One region of the Sphaerotilus sp. FB-3 genome, then DNA from elsewhere that is predicted to be linked to it. Evidence: predicted binding sites of a transcription regulator. Region 1 holds the regulator's gene; each other region holds the start of a gene.

Region 1 (4,580 bases):
GCAACTCGCGCGAGGCGATGCAGAAGGTTCGTCAGGCCTTCGGCGACAACGCGGTCGTGCTGTCGACCAAGCCCAGCAGCTCCGGCATCGAGATCGTGGCGATGCCGGCCGAGAGCATCGATGCGATCGAGCGCTTCGAGTCCGGCCCGGCCGCCCAGGCCGACGAGCGCTTCGAGGATGATCTGCACGAGGCCGAGCCGATGCCCGACAGCTTCGATGCGGCGCCGACCGATGCCAGCGCGCAGGTCCAGGAAGATGTCGGCACGCTGGCGATGAGCACGCTGTCCTTCCAGGACTATGTGCGCGAGCGCATGCTGAAGAAGCGCCAGGCCGAGATGAAGTCCCGCAGCGATGGCGACGATGATCCGGCCGCACCCGGCACATCCGCTTCGGGCTCTGTCATGCAGGCGCAGGCGCAGGCGGCATCGGGCGGCCAGTCACGGCCGATGCCCGCACCGACGCGGGCCGGCGAGAGCCGCCGCGAGTCCGGCGCCGGCAGCGCGCGGGCTGGCGAGAGCGCCATGCCGGGCATGCAGCCGCCCCCGGCCACCTATGCCGACTGGATGCGCCAGCAGGAGCGCGACGAGGCGGCTGCTGCCGCGACGACCGAAGAGCGCTCCTATCCGCCGGTCATGAGCCTGCATGACGACGAGCAGCTGTCCACCTCGGATGCCGATCTGTACGACAGCACCCTGATGCCGCGCCTGGACGTGCCGGCGCATTCGGCGGCGATGAACCCGGCGCCGGTGCGCTCCGCCGCGGGCCCGCGGGGCATCGATCCGGCCGATTCGATCCTGCCCTCGTCGATGGAGATGCTCAACGAGATCCGTGCCATGAAGGGCATGATCGAGGAGCGCTTCAACACGATGGCCTTCATGGACCGGCTCAACAACAGCCCGCGCCATGCCCAGCTCACCACCCGGCTGCTCGATGCCGGCTTCTCTCCCGGCCTGATCCGCAAGCTCTGCGACAGCCTGAGCGAGGACGTGACCGACGAGATGGTCTGGGCCGCCGACGTGCTGCAGCGCAATGTGCTGACCGGCGAGAACGAGCCCGACATCGAGGACCAGGGCGGCGTCTACGCGATGATCGGCTCGACCGGCGTCGGCAAGACCACCTCGACCGCCAAGCTGGCGACCTCGTTCGCGACCCGCCATGGCGCGGCCAATCTCGGCCTGATCACGCTCGACGCCTACCGGGTCGGCGCGCACGAGCAGCTGCGTGCCTATGGCCGCATTCTCGGCGTGCCGGTGCACACCGCGCATGACCGCGCGGCGCTGGAGGATCTGCTCGACCTGCTGTCGGGCAAGAAAATGGTGCTGATCGACACCGCGGGCCTGGCACAGCGCGACGCGCGCACCCGCGACCTGCTCGACATGCTCTCGCACCGCAGCATCAAGCGGCTGCTGGTGGTGAACGCCGCGCAGCAGGGCGAGACCATCGAGGATGTGCTCAATGCCTACTCCGCCAACCAGGCGCGCGGCATCATCCTGTCCAAGCTCGACGAGGCGGTGAAGCTCGGCCCGGCGCTCGATGCGCTGATCCGCCAGCATCTGAAGGTGGTGGCGATCTCGAACGGCCAGCGTGTTCCCGAGGACTGGCACCGCCTCAGCGCCCAGGCGCTGGTGAACCGGGCGCTGCGCAGCGGCGGACCTCAGGCCTGGCGCCTGAACACCGGCGACGTCAACCTGATCTTCTCCCGGCCCGCCTCGGCCGCGACCGAGCCTGCACCGGCCGTCAAGCCGGCGGCTTCGGCCGCTGCGAATGCATCGGCCCCTCCTGCACGTCGCCAGCCGTCCGCGGCTGTCCGTGACCTGGGCGCCTGAGCGGCCCGCCCCAGACCGCAACGGAGCACGCGATGGCCTTTCCCAGCGATTTCCGCCAGGCGCAGCCGGCCGATCAGGCCGACGGGCTGCGCCGTCTCTTCTCCGTGCGCTCCGTCCGCTTCATTCCGGTGGTGTCCAACCCGTTTGTCCAGCACCAGGACCAGCTGCTGCACCGGATGATGGTCGCGCTGGAGTCGCTGGGGCTCTACACGCTGATGGTGGACGCCTCCGAGCGGGCCCCGCGGGCACGTGACGGCGGCTTCGACGGTCTGGCGAAGTTCATCGAGCCGCGCTCCGACCGCCGCGCCTATCTGGCCGCGCGGGGACTGCCCGAGCGCTGGTCCGAGAGCGTGGCCGGCCCGCGCGGTTTCCTGCGGGCGATCATCGATGCGGCACCGCTGTCGCAGGCGGTGCTGCTGCATGCCAGCGCCGCCGAGCTGGCCCGCCTGTTCGGCAGCGGCGAGCAGGGCCTGAGCCGGCCACGCCCGCTGGTGCTGTGCGACGAGCGCGCCGATGCGGTCACCCATGCCTACGCCTCGCTGAAGCGGCTGGCCACCGAGGTCGGCTGGCGCGAACACGACATGCTGATGAGCGCCGAGATCGATGCGCCGGCCTCCTGGCATGTGCCGGGGCGGCTGGCGCAGTGCGCCGACCTGTTCTTCGGGGGCGTGCAGAACGACTGCATCGAGATCGTTCCGACCCGCCCGGCGACCTGGCGAGCAGCCGAGGCGCTGGCCGCCTTCATGGACAGTGCCCTGCAGGCCGGGGCGGCCTTCGTGCCCGCCAGCCAGAGGCGTCCGCGTCCGGGTGCAGCTCCGCGCCCGATTTCATCCCCCAGTCTGCAGCCGATGGTCTGACCATGTCACGGAGCCAACCGATCTACAACTCCAACGGCCAGCTCGACGCCAAGACCATGCTCGAGCAGTACAGCTCGCTGGTGCGGCGTCTGGCGCACCAGATGATCGCCCGGCTGCCGGCGAACGTCGAGCTCGACGACCTGATCCAGGTCGGCATGATCGGGCTGACCGACGCGATGAGCCGCTTCGACATCAAGCAGGGCGTGCAGTTCGAGACCTTCGCCACCCAGCGCATCCGCGGCGCCATGCTCGACGAGCTGCGCGGCGGCGACTGGATGAGCCGCAGCGGGCGCAAGCACCAGCGTGACATCGAGGGCGCGGTCCACAAGCTCGAGCAGCGTCTCGGCCGGGCGCCGCACGAGAGCGAGATCGCCGCCGAGATGGGCCTGTCGCTGCCCGACTACCAGGATCTGCTCAACCGGGTCCGTGGAACGCAGCTGGTCTATCTCGAGGACATGAGCGGCGACGAGGGCGACAGCGACTATCTGGATCGCCATGTCGCCGACACCGACGCCGATCCGCTGGCCCGGCTCAACGACCGACGCATGCGCGAGGCGCTGGTCGAGGCGATCAAGGGCCTGCCCGAGCGCGAACAGTACGTGATGAGCATGTACTACGAGCACGACATGAACCTGAAGGAAATCGCCGCAGTCCTGGGCGTGACCGAGTCGCGGGTGTGCCAGCTGCACAGCCAGTCGATCGCCCGGCTGCGCGCCAAGCTGCGGGCCTGGTGAGATTCAGGGCACCTCCGGCGAGGTGCCCTCCAGCCGGAAATCCGAGATGTGGAAGCTGTTGCATGGTCGGCGTGCGGATGCCGACAAGGCCCTGAACCCGACGTCCGACGGGCCGGCGATGCCGCCTGTGTCGTCCGAGAAGGGCGTTGTCCAGCGCATCGCCGCCCAGGTGTCGAACATCGGCCGCGATGCGGCCGAGACCCGCGGCGTGATCGAGGATGCCAAGCGTGATGCGGCCGTGCATCTGGCCTCGCTGCAGCAGCTCGAGCAGTGGCTGCGCGAGGTCGAGCAGTCCCAGCGTGCGATCGGCGATGCTTCTGGCGCCACCCGAGAGGCCGTGGTGCGGGCGCGCACCGAGGTCGCGCAGGTCGCCGGCGAGGTGGCCAGCATCGTCGAGGTGCTGCGCCAGGTGGCCTCGGCCGCCAGCGACATCGGCCAGATCGCGCTGCAGACCCGGCTGGTCGCCTTCAATGCCTCGGTCGAGGCCAAGCGCGCCGGCGAGGCCGGGCGCGGCTTCGGTGTGGTGGCCGATGCGGTCAAGGATCTGGCCGGCCGGGTGGAGAGCTCCTCGCGCACCATCATGGGCACGCTGACCGATCTGGACCGGCGCATCGAGTCCTTCTCGCGCGAGATCCGCTCGGGTGAAGAGGGTTCGGCCCAGGGCGCGATCCACCGCGCGTTCGCCGAGGTCGAGGTCTCGGTCGGACGGATCGACGAGACCGCCGGGCGCAGCGCCACCACCGTCCAGCAGGTCTGCGAGCGCTCGCAGCAGCTCTCCAGCGGCATCCGTCATGCCTTCGACGGCCTGGATGTGGCGCTGGACTGCAGCGACCGTTTCCTGTCGGTGTCCGAGACCCTGATCGACGAACTGGCCGGCTGCGGTGTCGAAACCACCGACACGCCGATGATCGCGCAGGCCCAGCGTGCGGCCGCCGACATGTCCCGGCTGCTCGAGCAGGCGGTCCAGCAGGGGCACATCTCGGCGCAGGCGCTCTTCGATGTGCGCTATCAGCCGCTCGAGGGCACGCAGCCGGAGCAGTTTCTGGCCACCTTCTCGCCGCTGGCGGAAAGGCTCTTTCCGGCGATCCAGGAAAAGGTGCTGGGCAGCAGCGACAAGATCGCCTTCTGCATCGCGGTCGATCGCAACGGCTATGTGCCGGTGC
Region 2 (4,580 bases), on a different contig from region 1:
CTTGTTGGCGATGTAGTTGAGCCGGCTGCGGGCGTCCGGCAGCGCGCTGGTGGCGGCCTGCAGCTCCGGCATCACGCCCACGTTCACCACGCCGAGCTGCTCGATGGTGTCGTGCAGCATCCGGGTCAGCTCGCCGATCTGCTGGATCACCTGGGGCGATGCGGCGACCATGGGCACGTTCTGTGTCATGGCGTGCTCCCGGGCTCAGGCCGTCACGGTCATGCGCTGGATGATCTTCGACAGCTTCTCTTCCAGGGTCGCCTTGGTGAAGGGCTTGACGATGTAGCCGGCCGCACCGATCTGGGCTGCGCGCACGATGTCTTCCTTGCGCGCCTCGGCCGTCACCATCAGCACCGGGATGTGGCAGAGCGCCGGATCCTGCTTGATCTGCGTGAGCAGCTCGAAGCCGTCCATGTTGGGCATGTTGATGTCGCTGACGACGAAGTCGATCTTGTTGGCGCGCAGCACCTGCAGCGCGTTGACGCCATCCTCGGCTTCCTCGATGAACTGGCCGCCCATCTCTTTGATCAGGCCGCGCACGATGCGGCGCATCGTGGAGAAGTCATCGACGACAAGATAGCGGAGGTCGGAGTAGGAAGGCATGACAGATCCTTGTGCTGGAGGGTGGCCGCGTGGGGTTTATCGACCGGCCGAGGCCGGACTTGAGGAAGCGGAATCCGGCGCTGCGCCTTCCTCTGCGGGCTGCGCGGCATCGGTCGACGAGAAGAAGCGCTCCTCGGCATCGCGAGTCATCACGATCAGGCTGATGCGTCGGTTCACCGGGTCGAGGGGATCCTGCTTGTTGAACGGAATGCTCGAGGCCAGGCCCTGCACCCGCAGGATCCGGTCGTTGTCCAGCCCGCCGGCGACCAGCTCCCGCCGCGACGCGTTGGCGCGGTCGCTCGACAGTTCCCAGTTGCTGTAGCCGGCCACGCCGGCGGAGAAGGGCTTGGCATCGGTGTGACCTTCCAGCGTCAGCCGGTTGGGCACCTCGCTGAGCACGCTGCCGATGGCCTGCAGCACATCGCGCATGTAGGGCTTGACCATGTCGGAGCCGCTGTCGAACATCGGTCGATTCTGGTCGTCGACGATCTGGATGCGCAGTCCTTCGCGGGTCATGTCCAGGCGCACCTGGGACTTCAGCGATCGCAGCTGCGGCGAGGCGTCGATGACGTTCTGCATGCGCTGCTTGAGTGCATGCAGCCGCTCCTGCTCGGCCTGGGCCTGGGTGGCCTTGAGCGCCTGCAGGTTGAAGGTCTTCTTCTCGGCCTCGATGTCGCCCTTGCGGACCTGGCCGTTGGTGTGCGTCAGGTCGGTGCCGCCGCCCTTGACGACCGAGGAGGCGTCGCCCGCGCCGGAGCCGCCGCCCAGCAGCGAGATCTTCAGCGGCGACTGGAAGTAGTCCTGCAGGCCCTTCTTGTCACCCTCGGTGGTGGAGCCGAGCAGCCACATCAGCAGGAAGAAGGCCATCATCGCGGTCACGAAGTCGGCGTAGGCGATCTTCCAGGCGCCGCCGTGGGCGCCGTGGCCGCCCTTCTTGACCTTCTTGACGATGATCGGCTGCAGTTTCTTGGCGTCACCGGCCATGGCGTGCTCCCGTGCTCATGCTCGCGATCGCTTCCCGCGTCACTTCTTCTTCACGTGCTGCTCGAGCTCGGTGAAGGTCGGTCGCTCGGTCGAGTACAGCACCTTGCGGCCGAACTCGATGGCGATCTGCGGCGCGTAGCCCTGCATCGAGGCCAGCAGCACCGTCTTGATGGTCTGCAGCTCCTTGCCGTCCTCGTCGATCTTCTGCTCGAGCAGGCCGGCCAGCGGTTCGGCGAAGCCGTAGGCCAGCAGAATGCCCAGGAAGGTGCCCACCAGCGCCGAGCCGATCATGCCGCCCAGCACCGCCGGCGGCTGGCCGACCGAGCCCATGGTGTTGACCACGCCCAGCACCGCCGCGACGATGCCGAAGGCGGGCAGGGCGCCGGCCAGTCGGGCGATGGCGGCTGCGGCCGCGTGGGCCTCGTGGTGATGGGTCTCCAGCTCGGTGTCCATCAGCGACTCGATCTCGTGGGCATTGAGGTTGCCCGAGACCATCATGCGCAGGTAGTCGCAGACGAACTCGGTCACATGGTGGTCGTTGCCCACCACCGGGAACTTCTGGAACAGCGCCGAGCTGTGCGGATCCTCGATGTCCTTCTCGATCGACATCAGGCCTTCCTTGCGGGTCTTCTGCAGGATCTCGAAGAGCATGGCCAGCAGCTCCATCGCGCGGGCCTTGGAGTGCTTGGAGGGCTTGAAGCAGGCGCCCAGGCCCTTGCCGGTGGCCTTGAGCACCTTGGGCTGGTTGTTCGCGACGAAGGCGCCCAGCGCGCCGCCGAAGATGGTGATCATCTCGAAGGGCAGGGCCTTCAGGATGACCTGGATGTTGCCGCCGTGCACGATGTACACGCCGAAGATGCAACCGATGGCGACGAGCCACCCGACGATGACGAACATGGATCCTGACTCCTCAGTGGAGGCTCAGCGTTCCGGCGCAGCACGCCTCGGGCGTTGCGCGGATCGCAGGCATGATTTGCATATCGGTGCGGATTCGGGTCACTTGAGCCGGGCTAGATCGGCAAAAGCGCGGCTCGCGCGGTCCATCAGCGGCGCAATGCCCGCCGACTCGCGACGAATTCCGGCGTCAGCGTCGCGCACAGCGTGTGGATCGGCGCGAAGGCCGGATGGCGGGCGATCAGCCGCTCGGCCGAATCGACGAAGGCCTCGGGCAGGCCCCAGCCGGTGCGCGAGTTGTGGAACAGCGGCAGCGACAGCAGCCGCGGCATGACCCGGTGCTGCGAGATCGCCGTCAGGCACAGGTCGGTGGCCCACAGATGCCAGCCCATTTCCGGCGCGATGCGGTGGATCGAGCCGCGCGAGACGACGATGGCGACCTCGTCGAAGGACAGCGCCACGCCCGAGCCGGGATGATCCATGTGGATCAGCCGGTCGATGACCTGGCCGGCGCGCATCAGCCGCTGCCCCTGCGCATCGACGCCGACGCCGATGAAGCCCAGCAGCGTGCGCGGCCGCTCGTGCGCGGGAATGGCCTCGAGTTCGGCCGAAAGCCGCTGGCCGAAGCCGGGCGGGAAATAGACGTCCTGGTGGCACAGCAGCAGCCAGTCGGCCTCGCAGGCGGCCTCGGCCTGCGCGATCGCGTCGCCGGGGCTGGTGGCGCCGCGGCACACCGCGATGCGGGCGTTGACCTCGCGCAGTCCTGGCGAGGCCAGCACGTTGGCGCGCAGCTGTGCCTCGTCGGTGGTGGGCACGACGACGGCGAAGGGCGCGCTCGTGCGTGGCGGCAGCGCTGCGGCCGCCCGGCCGTCATCGTCGCGGCGGGCCAGCACATGCAGCCGGCGCATCCGGTGCACCTCGTCGACGCAGCCCTCGCCCAGGCCGAGCAGGCTGGCGAGCTGGCGCACGCCCTGCGCGAAGGCCGGATCGGCGGTCTCGACCGGCTCGTGCGCGGCCAGGTGCGGCAGCCAGCCGGCATCGAGCAGCAGCTTGTAGACGGTGGCTGGCGCATGGGCGCGTGCCAGATCATGCTGAGGATCGCCGGCGGCGGCCGTCCCTGCCTCCAGCAGCCGGGCCATGCGCTCGAGCGTGCAGCCGTTGTCCAGTGCCAGGCTCAGCCGGGCACCGGGCGCGCAGCACTCGCCCAGCCGCGCCAGCCAGCGGTCGGCATCGGTCAGCGCGAAGAAGCCCGGCGACAGCAGCAGCAGGTCGATCGATCCGGCCGGTGGCAGGGCCGGTGCGAGCGCCTCGCCGCCCACCGGCAGCGGCACGGCCTGCCAGCGGGCCTGGGCATGCTGCTGCCGATGCCACGGGGCCAGCAGCGCGGCCTCCTCGCCCACCGCCAGCACCTGCCGAGCCGGTGGCAGCACCGCGAGCCAGCGGCCGTCGGGCGGCCTGGGCAGGCGACCGGCCGGATCGGCCTGTCGCATCTCGATCGGGGGGCGGGGCGGGCGGACGGGGGCGGACGCGCACACCGGCGAGTCGTCGGTCAGGAGCATCGACATGCGGGATGAATCCGGGATCGTGCGGTTGGACGATGTCGGGCGGATGGGTCAGCGGATCGCGTAGATCCAGACCGGCCGGTGCCCCTCGTTCTGCAGGCGCGCGTGCGGGCGCATGCCCGGCACGTCGAACTCCAGGCTGACCAGCCAGCTGCCCGGGCGCATCTCGGCCAGCGCCTTCTCGGCGGCGCGATTCATGCTCTCGGGGCGCTGGAAAAGGTAGACCAGATCATGCTCGGCCCAGGAGGCGGCCCACATGTCGCCCTGGCGGATGCGGGCCCACGGGCAGCGCAGGCCTGCGGCGAGCCGGATCGGCCAGCTCCATTCGATGCCTTCCATCCGGGCATCCGGCCAGACCTTCTGCAGCGCCTGCAGGCCGTGGCCCAGGCCGCAGCCGGCATCGAGCACCCGCGCCATCGGGGGCAGCGGCACCAACGTCTCCAGCCCTTCGAGCGCATCGGCTTCGGTCGGAAAGAGCGGTGCATCGCGCCAGGCGCGCAGCGGGTAGGCCGCAGCCAGCAGCGCCAGCGGCAGCAG
Region 3 (4,580 bases), on a different contig from region 1:
GGCCGGTGGCCTTGCCGTCGGACACCGTCAGCGCGTTGCCCGGCACGATCACCGAGCGCCCGACCAGCGAGGCGCTCTGCATCGCCTGCATCTGCAGGAACTGGCTCGACATCGACGCGATGCTCTCGTTGACCTTCTCCAGACCGGAGACGGTGTTGATCTGCGCGAGCTGGCTGGTGAACTGCGCGTTGTCGGTCGGGTTGAGCGGGTCCTGGTTCTGGATCTGCGTGATCAGCAGTTTCAGGAACTGGTCCGACATCGCCTTCGTGCTGCTGGCGGTGCCGCTCGAGCTGCCCGACGAACTGGCGTTGATCTGCGCGACCAGCGCGCTGGTGGAGGATGCGGTCGACGAGGTGGTGGTCATGGTGGTCCTGCGGCCTGGTGTCAGCCTCAGCCCTGGCCCATCTGCAGCGTCTTCAGCAGCAGGGACTTGGCGGTGTTCATCACCTCGACGTTGTTCTGGTAGGAACGCGAGGCGGAGATCATGTTGACCATCTCCTCCACCGGATTGACGTTGCTGAAGGTCACATAGCCCTCGGCATCGGCATTCGGGTGGGCGGGGTCGTGGATGCGGCGACCCGGCGTGTCGTCCTCGCGCACCGCCGAGACCTTGACGCCGACGCTGCCGGCGTCGTCGCTCATCGGCAGGGTCTGGAAGACCACCTGGCGGGCCTTGAAGCTCTTGCCGTCCGGGCCGGCCGCGGTGTCGGCGTTGGCGAGATTGGACGAGACGGTGTTGAGCCGCTGGCTCTGTGCGCTGACCGCGCTGCCGGAGACATGGAAGATCCTGAGCAGAGACATCATTGCCCCTTGATGGCATCGAGCATGGTGCGCACGCTGCCGTTGATGAAGCGCAGCGAGGCCTCGTACTTGACCGCGTTGTCGGCGAAGCTGGCACGCTCGCGGTCCATGTCGACGGAATTGCCGTCGAGATTGGTCTGGCTCGGCCGTGCGTACAGCAGCGAGGCCTCACGTGTGGCGGGCAGCTGGCCGATACCGAGGTGGCGCTCGCTGGTGCCGGCCATCGCCACCGCAGGCACCGTGGAGCCGCCGGTGGCCTGACGCAGCGCGGTGGCGAAGTCGAGATCGCGCGCCTGGTAGCCGGGCGTGTCGGCATTGGCGATGTTGCTCGCGATCAGCCGCTGGCGCTCGGCGCGCAGCAGCAGGGCCTGGGACTGGAAGCCCAGCGAGCTGTCGAGACGGTTCAGCATGACATCCTCGGCATCGGGGTCGGGGGTCGGGGTTCGGGGATCTGGCGGCATTCTTGATGCCCCCCCGGGACCGCGCTCACCGGAAAAGGCCGACGCGTGCGCCCCATCTTGGGCACTGGAACGCCCGGGGCGCAACCTACAGTGGCGTGTCATGATCGAGTCACCGTCCCCCTCTGCTGCCCTCGCTGCGCCTCGGCCTGCACCGTCTGCCCGGTGCACCGCGCCACGCCTGGCTCTGGCCGGGGCACGGACGCTCGCGGCGGTGGCCTTGCTGATGCAGGCGCTGGCGCTGCCTGCGCACGCCGACGCACCGACGCCGATTCCCATGCAGCAGCTGATGGAACTGGCACGCGGCGGCGCCGCCGCGCTGCCCGCCGACGCCCGCATCGAGATCGAGCCCGGACAGCTCGATCCGCGCCTGAAGCTGACGCCATGCCGGCGCATCGAACCCTATCTGCCGACCGGCTCGACCGCCTGGGGCCGCACCCGCGTGGGCCTGCGCTGCACCGATGGCCCGGTCAACTGGAACGTCTTCCTGCCAGTGACCGTGCGGGTCTGGAGTCCGGCGGTGGTGAACGCCGGACCGCTGCAGGCCGGCGCCGAGATCCGTGCCGAGGACCTGCAGATCCGCGAGGTCGACATCGCCAGCGCCGCAGCGCCGGTGTTCCGCGATCCGCAGCTGCTGGTCGGACGGCTGCTCGCCGCCACGCTGCCGCCCGGCACCCCGCTGCGCCCGCATCACCTGCGCGTGCGCCAGTGGTTCGCTGCCGGCGAGACGGTCACGCTGGTCTATGTGGGCGAAGGCTTCTCGGCCAGCACCGAGGCCCAGGCCCTGTCGAACGGCCTGGACGGACAGGCGGTCCGGGTGCGCACCCCTTCCGGCAAGATCGTGACCGGGCGACCTGTCGGCGAGCGTCGCGTCGAGGTGCGCTCATGAGCCGCAAGATCCGCCGTGATGCCGAACGGGACGGGCTGCCCTGGCTTGCGGAGCCCGGGATGGCCCACGGACCCGAAGTGCATCTTCACGCAGATTTGATACACAAGCAGATACAACTTCTCCACGCTCCGGCTAAAGTGACCGGCGGGCAGACCGATACCCAACTTGACACAGAGGTTGCGAGAATTCGGTCACACGCCACGACACAGGGGTTGTGTTCTGGCGGTCGAATGCTCGACACCCGGAACAAGGACCACCCAAGGTCTGCAGGAGTACGTGATGAAGATCGGCAACAGCAATCCCCTGAACACCCCGGCGCCAGCCCTGGCGGCGGTCAATCCCACGGCCCCGCCCGTCCGGCAGGAGGCCGCACCGCGTGATGCCACGCCTCCGGCTCCGACCAGCGGCACGCCGGCCGATGCCCCGGACAGCAGCACCAACGTGCAGATGTCCGAGACCAGCGCCGCGCTGCGCGAGGGCGGCATGGCCGACGCGAATGCGGAGTTCGACACCGAGAAGGTGCAGCGCATGCGCCAGGCCATTTCCGACGGTGTCTACCGCATCAATGCGGAAGCCATCGCCGACAAGCTGCTGGCCAATGCCCAGGATCTGCTGGGCCAGATCGGAACCGGTCGCTGAGGACAGGGCGCCCTGCCCGCTCGCCGCGGCGACCGCCAACGCGAGACCCCGTCGACCATGAACTCTTCACGACACACCCCGCCTCCTGCCGCGAACGCCCTGTCACCCGAAGCGCTGATGGGCCGTCTCGAGCGCGAGATCGCGCTGCTCGAGCATGCGCTGAGGCTTCAGGACCATGCGCGCATCGAGCCGCAGGCCCGGCGCCTGCATGAACTGCTGGCCTGCACGATGGACACGCTGACCCCGGCGGCCCGTCAGGGCCGGCTGTCGACAGCGATGCGCGACCGGCTGAGCCAGGCCTCGGGCCGCGTGCGCGAAGCCTTGGCGCGCCTGCAGCGCAGCCGTGCGCCGGTCGACCGGGCGGTGGCGGTGCTGGCCGGCGAGGAACAGGATCCGGTCCGACGCAGCTACAGCGCCTGAGCCAGAGGCCGGGTCGTCACAGGAAGCGACGGGAAGTCAGCGCGCAACGGCCTGCAGCAGGCCGAGCGAGGCCCGCACCACCTCGCCGATCAGCAAGGCGTCGACCGGCTGGCTGTAGCGGAACTTCAGGATGCGCATGCCCCGGCCGACGCCGTCGAGCAGGGGAAAGCGCGTCATCAGCTCCGCCCCGTTGAGCACCTGCAGATGCGCCTGGCCCTTGTGCAGCGCCATCGCCATCAGGTTGCTGCCGCGATACAGGAACATCAGATTGCCCCAGCGCACCGTCTGGGCCAGATCAGGCTCGGCAGCGATCACCGCCTGCTGGATCGCGGTTGCCGTCGCGACTTGCGCAGGCGGCAGCATGTCGAAGAAGTTGGCCACCAGTGCGGCGGGCCGGACAAGATGTCGCATGGAGGAATTCCGTCGCGGCGGAATGTCTGGGGGAGCGGATGCGCCTCGTCCGTGGTGCCGCGATGCGGCAGGGTTTCACGCCCGACCCGCATTGACGGGATAGGACGAACAGCCGTTCGATGTTAGCAAAGCGCCCCGGAAACGGACCGGGGCAATCCCCCATGGGCGCTCAGGTGCGCGGCAGCGTGACGCCGGTCTGGCCCTGGTACTTGCCGCCGCGGTCTCGGTAGCTGGTCTCGCAGATCTCGTCGGACTCGAAGAACAGCACCTGCGCGCAGCCCTCGCCGGCGTAGATCTTGGCCGGCAGCGGCGTGGTGTTGGAGAACTCCAGCGTCACATAGCCTTCCCACTCGGGCTCGAAGGGCGTGACGTTGACGATGATGCCGCAGCGCGCGTAGGTGCTCTTGCCCAGGCAGACGGTCAGCACGCTGCGCGGAATGCGGAAATACTCGACCGTGCGTGCCAGCGCGAAGCTGTTGGGCGGAATGATGCAGACCTCGCCCTTGAAGTCGACGAAGCTCTTCTCGTCGAAGTTCTTCGGGTCGACCACCGTGGAATGCACGTTGGTGAAGATCTTGAACTCGTCGGCGCAGCGGATGTCGTAGCCGTAGCTCGAGGTGCCGTAGCTGACGATCTTGTGGCCGTCCGGAGCGAAGCGCACCTGGGACGGCTCGAACGGCTCGATCATGCCGTGCTGATCCGCCATGCGGCGGATCCACTTGTCGCTCTTGATGCTCATGCTGCGGAAGGACGTGTCTGGAGGAAAGGCGGGATTCTAAGCGCCTGCGGCCCCGGGAAAACACGGATCCCCACAGGGAATCCCCCGCTCAGGTTTGCCGCACGGCCGCCGATGCATCCAGTCGATGCGGCCTTTCCCGGGCCGCATGCCGCCGAAGTTGCAGAGGTACCGCAGTGGCCTGGATTCCGAAGAAGCGTCGCCCCTCCCGCCTGCAGGGCAGCAG
Region 4 (4,580 bases), on a different contig from region 1:
CGACGACCGGGCACGCTGCGCCCCCGGTCCGACACGACCGGACGCGCATCGACAGAGGAAAGACTCATGGGAATGCCTCTGAAAGGTGGAGTGACGACTGGACCGATCGAGTCTGTCACTTCCCCCGTCGAGGCATGGCCCGATAAGGCGTGCGTCACACGCCAGTTCGACGAGCGTCGCGATGGCGGTGGGCGCCGGGATCAGTAGTAGTAGGAGCGGCTCAGCGAGGTGGCCAGGTTGTTGACGGCGGTTCCCAGGGAATTGAGGTTGGACATCCGCTTGTCGAGCGACTGGTACTGCTTGTTCAACCGGTCCTCGATGCCGGTCAGCCTCAGCTCCATCGCGTCCTGCTTGTCCTGGTTGCGCTTGAGCTCGGTGCGCAGGCCGTCGGTGCGCGTCTGCAGCGCGCCATCGGTCCCCAGCACACCGTCCGCGTACTTGCGGAACCGCTTCATCACGCCGGTCAGCGCCGTCGTGCTGCCGTCGCCCCCGTTGAGCAGTTCCTTCACCTGGGTCGGATTCTCGAGTGCCGCATCGAGCTTCGACGACTTCAGCTCCAGCTTTCCGGACGCGTTGATCGACACGCCGATGTCGGACAGCCGCTTCAGGCTCCCGCTGTCGCTGCCTCCGAAAGCCTCGAACACCATCTGCCGCATCTGGCTCTGGATGCCCACGGCCGTGCGGTCGGCCTGCAGCTTGCCGGCCGTCTTCGTCGCCGCGTCGTACTTCGTCTCGCTCTTGATCGTGTCGGACAGGCCGTTGAACGCACTGATGAAATCGTTGATCGCCGTCTTGACATCCGAATGTTCGGCCGCGACGGCCAGCTCGACCGGCGTGCTGCTGGTCTTGCTCAGCTTGATCGACAGACCCTCGATCGCGTTGTCGATCGTGTTCGAGGCCGAGCTGATCGACAGGCCGTTGATCAGCACCTGCGCGTTGCCGGCCACCTGATTGCGCGACATCGGCGAGGCCGTGGTGGCGTCATAGGCCAGGGCCGAGAGCCCGGTGGCCGCGTTGCCGTCGTCGCTGGTCTCGTTGACGGCAATGCGGAAGGCATTCTCCTCGCCCGTCTTCGTCGAGCGCAGCGTCAGCCGGGCCCCCGACGCATCGGTCACGATGCCGGCGGTCACGCCGGCGTTGGCCTTGTTGATCTTGTCGCGGATCGAGCCCAGCGAAGTCTCTCCGGCGCCGATGCTGATCGTGACCGGCGTCGCGCCCGACTTCGCGCTGAAGCCGGTCGGCGGCGTCCCCCCGGTCCAGCTGCCCAGCTCGATCGTCATCGACCCCTCCGACAGCGTCGCGCTGCTGCCCGAGAACACCGAGCTGCTGACCGTCTGCGTCGTCGCCAGCGCATTGACCTGCAGCGAGTGGGATCCTGCCGCCCCGCTCTTGCCGCTGACCGGGGTGACCGTGGCCACCGAGGCATCGGAGACCGTCGTGCTGGTCTGACCCCACAGCGACGTCGAGTTGAAGGCGGCCGACTTGTCGCGCAGCGTCGACAGCGCGCTCTGGATCTTGCCGAACGACGAGATCTGGGCATTGATCGAGCTCTGCGTGCTCTGCAGCGTCTTTAGCGGCTGGCGCTCGATGGCCATCAGCTGGCTGACGATCGAGCTGACGTCGAGACCACTGCCCAGACCGGACGCGGTAATGGAAGCCATGAAAACTACTCCTGAAGACTGAGGACGCTCGCGACGAGTTCAAGCACGAACGCGCAGAACGGACGGGCCGATCTGCGCGCAGAGGGAATCGACAGAAGCAGCCCGGGCCTCGGCCCGGACCACCTGCTGATCCGGATCAGGCCGGATCAGCGCAGCAGCGACAGGACCTGCTGCGGCTGCTGGTTGGCCTGGGCCAGCATCGTGTTGCCCGCCTGCGAGAGCACCTGGGCCCGCGACAGGTTCGCAGATTCGACCGCGAAGTCCGCGTCGGTGATGCGGCCGCGTGCCGAGGTGATGTTCTCCTGGCTGGTCGCCAGGTTGGCCACCACGCTCTCGAAGCGGTTCTGCACCGAGCCCAGGTTCGAGCGGGCCGAGGTCACCTCGTCGATCGCGGCATCCAGGTTCGAGATGGTCGTCAGGGAGGCCGCGACCGTCGAGATCGAGGCAGCCGTGCCAGTGATGGCCGCAACCATGCCGGTGCCTGCGGTCATGTTGCGCAGCGCGACCGTGATGCGGTCGGTGGCATCGGTGTCGGTACCGATCTGGAAGGCCATGCTGGTGGCCGCCGAGTTCAGCAGGTTCTTGCCGTTGAACTTGGTGCCTTCGAGCACGCGGCTGACTTCGGTCGCCAGCGCAGTGTATTCCTCGTTCAGGTTGACACGGTCGCTGGTGTCGTTGGTGGAGTTGGCCGACTGGACCGCCAGCTCACGCATGCGCTGCAGGGACTCGCCGACCTTGCCCAGGGAACCTTCAGCCGTCTGCGCCATCGAGATCGCATCGTTGGCATTGCGCGTCGCGACGGTCATGCCGCGAACCTGCGAGGTCATGCGCTCAGCGATGGCCAGACCGGCCGCATCATCCTTGGCCGAGTTGATCCGCAGGCCGGTCGACAGACGCTGCATCGAGGTCGACAGCGAGCCCTCGGTCGACTGCAGAGCGCGCTGAGCGCTCAGCGAGGCCATGTTGGTGTTGATGGTGGTAGGCATAGCTACTCCAGTGATGTCTGATGCTGATGAGCTTGGTGCCGCTCCCGGCACCTGATCGGCTCGTCGCACATGGGGTCCGAGCCGTACTTGAGTTTTCGACGACTCGCCGCCCGGCTTGAGGCTGAACTGAGCATTTTTTCACCCCAGTTCTTGCCTCCGCACACCAAGGCACATCAGCACATGCCCTCCACGCCCGCCGTCAATCTGTCAAGAAGAACACCAATTGGTACCACTTCAACTGCGCAAAAGTGAAACATTCGGTGCTAGAAACGCTCGCAACCTTCTTTGCGTGACGCCATGCCGGCGGACACGCCTGCTCCGGAGACTTCCTCATGATCAACCTCGTCGTCGCCTGCCTGGGGCAGGACATCCGCTGGATCGACGAGCTGCCCGCCTCCTGCGGGATCAGGCTTCACGCGCCACTGCATCCCGATGCCACCGCCGGCCTGCACCGGCCGGTCCAGCGCGTGTCGGCCGAAACTGACACCAGCGCGGCGGAGATGCATCTGCGCCACCTGCTGGCCCTGCCGGGCGGTGCGCCACGCGATCTGACCGTGTTCTGCGACGGCCAGCCCTTCGACGCGGCACCGGCCCTGCTCGATCTGATCGACAGCGAGGACGAATGGAGCGACGTTCAGCCCCTGGGCGCGCCCCTGGCGCTGCGCGATCTGCCGGAAGCCGAACTGGCGCAGCATCCCGGCCAGCGCGACTGGATGGGCGGGCTGCCGGTGGAGCCGCAGCATTTCTGCCCCCGCAGCCTGTCGACGCTGGGCGGGCGCGACGCGGAAGCACAGTGGCTCGCCCGCCAGTACCGTCGCCTTCATGGGCTGGACCGGGGCACGCATCTGCTGGGGCATTTTCTCGACCTCTGCGGCCTGGGCGAGCTGGCGAGGGCCGCTCGCCGCAGCGATCTGGGCCGCCGGGCCCCGGGCGGCATTCTCGCGGTGCGACAGACGGTGCTGGAGGCCACGGTGCGGCAGCACCGCCAGGCGCTGGACCATGTGCTCGAGCGGGTGCTGCCCGGACAGCCCGTCCATGCTCGCCTGTGGGAACACGTCTGGCTGCATCTGTTCGGTCTGCCCTTCGTCACGCTGGAGGCCTTGCCGCGCCCGCCGGCCCCACCCGCCCCGGCCCGACTCGATGCCGCGATGGCTCGCGCGATGGCCTCGATCGACGCCACGCTGGCGCGCGCCACCGGCGGCAGGCCCAGCACCGTCACGCCGGCGCCCTTCCACCTGCCCGCCCGGGCGATCGCAGCCCGTGCGCCAGCGGCACCGATGGACGAGGCCATGCGGGCTTTCGGTCGAGGCGATTTCGAACAGGCCGCCCGTCAGGCACGCCAGGAGCTGATGCGGGCACCCGACCAGGAGCACAGCCGTTTCATGCTGGCCATGTCGCTGGCTGCCCAGGGACGCAGCAACGAGGCCCTGGACCAGTTCGAGCGTCTGCTGGGCCGGGGCGAGCAGGACATGCTGTCCTCGCGACCCGCGCCGCAGGCCACGCCCGCACCCTCCGCACCGAGCAGCACCGGATCGTCCGCGGAAGACCGGAATTCCTCACGCTTTTCCGGCTGACATGCGCATCGCGATCCGTACGGCACGACCTGTTCCCGCTGACAGGGTGGCCGTTTCCAGGCTTCGCTGATGGCAATGAAAATCCACGAAATTTCACACTCGGAGCGATTTCGGGACATGCCGACGCCCGAAATGTCCGACGCAGGATGACGGCCTGTAGGAAGTTGCCTGACACGCTAACGGAATCAGGGGGACTCGAGGCACGGAAGAGGGATGATGTTCCCGCCCAGTTCGGCTCTTCAGAATCCGCTCCATCGACACACCGCCCCGCAGCACAGCAGCCGCCGGGCAACCCCGACAGACACACCGCCAGGAGCAAGCCATGAATTCCGACCAGATCCTCGCCGAAATCCGCGAAG

What was found. Region 1 encodes FliA, which starts transcription of late flagellar genes. Its sites were predicted from a motif close to CTAAAGTTTNNNNNNNNNNNGCCGNTA; they were not measured.
Region 2: a site for FliA is predicted at 2,566-2,592, ahead of motA (flagellar motor stator protein MotA). Genes of this name have one in related genera too.
Region 3: a site for FliA is predicted at 2,281-2,307, ahead of flgM (flagellar biosynthesis anti-sigma factor FlgM). Genes of this name have one in related genera too.
Region 4: a site for FliA is predicted at 2,741-2,767, ahead of NFT33_RS00715 (flagellin N-terminal helical domain-containing protein). Genes of this name have one in related genera too.

What each region holds. Positions count from the first base shown of each region.
Region 1 covers NZ_BQWE01000060.1:47,510-52,089, forward strand. The annotation lists gene flhF (flagellar biosynthesis GTPase FlhF) at 1-1,826, shown strand, start outside; gene NFT33_RS18820 (flagellar biosynthesis protein) at 1,859-2,683, shown strand; gene NFT33_RS18825 (RNA polymerase sigma factor FliA) at 2,704-3,417, shown strand; gene NFT33_RS18830 (methyl-accepting chemotaxis protein) at 3,464-4,580, shown strand, end outside.
Region 2 covers NZ_BQWE01000004.1:28,342-32,921, reverse strand. The annotation lists gene NFT33_RS00765 (protein phosphatase CheZ) at 1-189, opposite strand, end outside; gene cheY (chemotaxis response regulator CheY) at 205-603, opposite strand; gene motB (flagellar motor protein MotB) at 640-1,587, opposite strand; gene motA (flagellar motor stator protein MotA) at 1,627-2,484, opposite strand; gene NFT33_RS00745 (hypothetical protein) at 2,631-4,046, opposite strand; gene NFT33_RS00740 (class I SAM-dependent methyltransferase) at 4,095-4,580, opposite strand, start outside.
Region 3 covers NZ_BQWE01000050.1:709-5,288, reverse strand. The annotation lists gene NFT33_RS16390 (flagellar hook assembly protein FlgD) at 1-364, opposite strand, end outside; gene flgC (flagellar basal body rod protein FlgC) at 391-801, opposite strand; gene flgB (flagellar basal body rod protein FlgB) at 801-1,211, opposite strand; gene flgA (flagellar basal body P-ring formation chaperone FlgA) at 1,474-2,148, shown strand; gene flgM (flagellar biosynthesis anti-sigma factor FlgM) at 2,428-2,787, shown strand; gene NFT33_RS16365 (hypothetical protein) at 2,845-3,207, shown strand; gene NFT33_RS16360 (DUF1801 domain-containing protein) at 3,244-3,618, opposite strand; gene dcd (dCTP deaminase) at 3,788-4,357, opposite strand.
Region 4 covers NZ_BQWE01000004.1:20,601-25,180, forward strand. The annotation lists gene NFT33_RS00705 (O-linked N-acetylglucosamine transferase, SPINDLY family protein) at 1-68, opposite strand, end outside; gene fliD (flagellar filament capping protein FliD) at 201-1,661, opposite strand; gene NFT33_RS00715 (flagellin N-terminal helical domain-containing protein) at 1,808-2,647, opposite strand; gene NFT33_RS00720 (hypothetical protein) at 2,980-4,221, shown strand; gene flhD (flagellar transcriptional regulator FlhD) at 4,544-4,580, shown strand, end outside.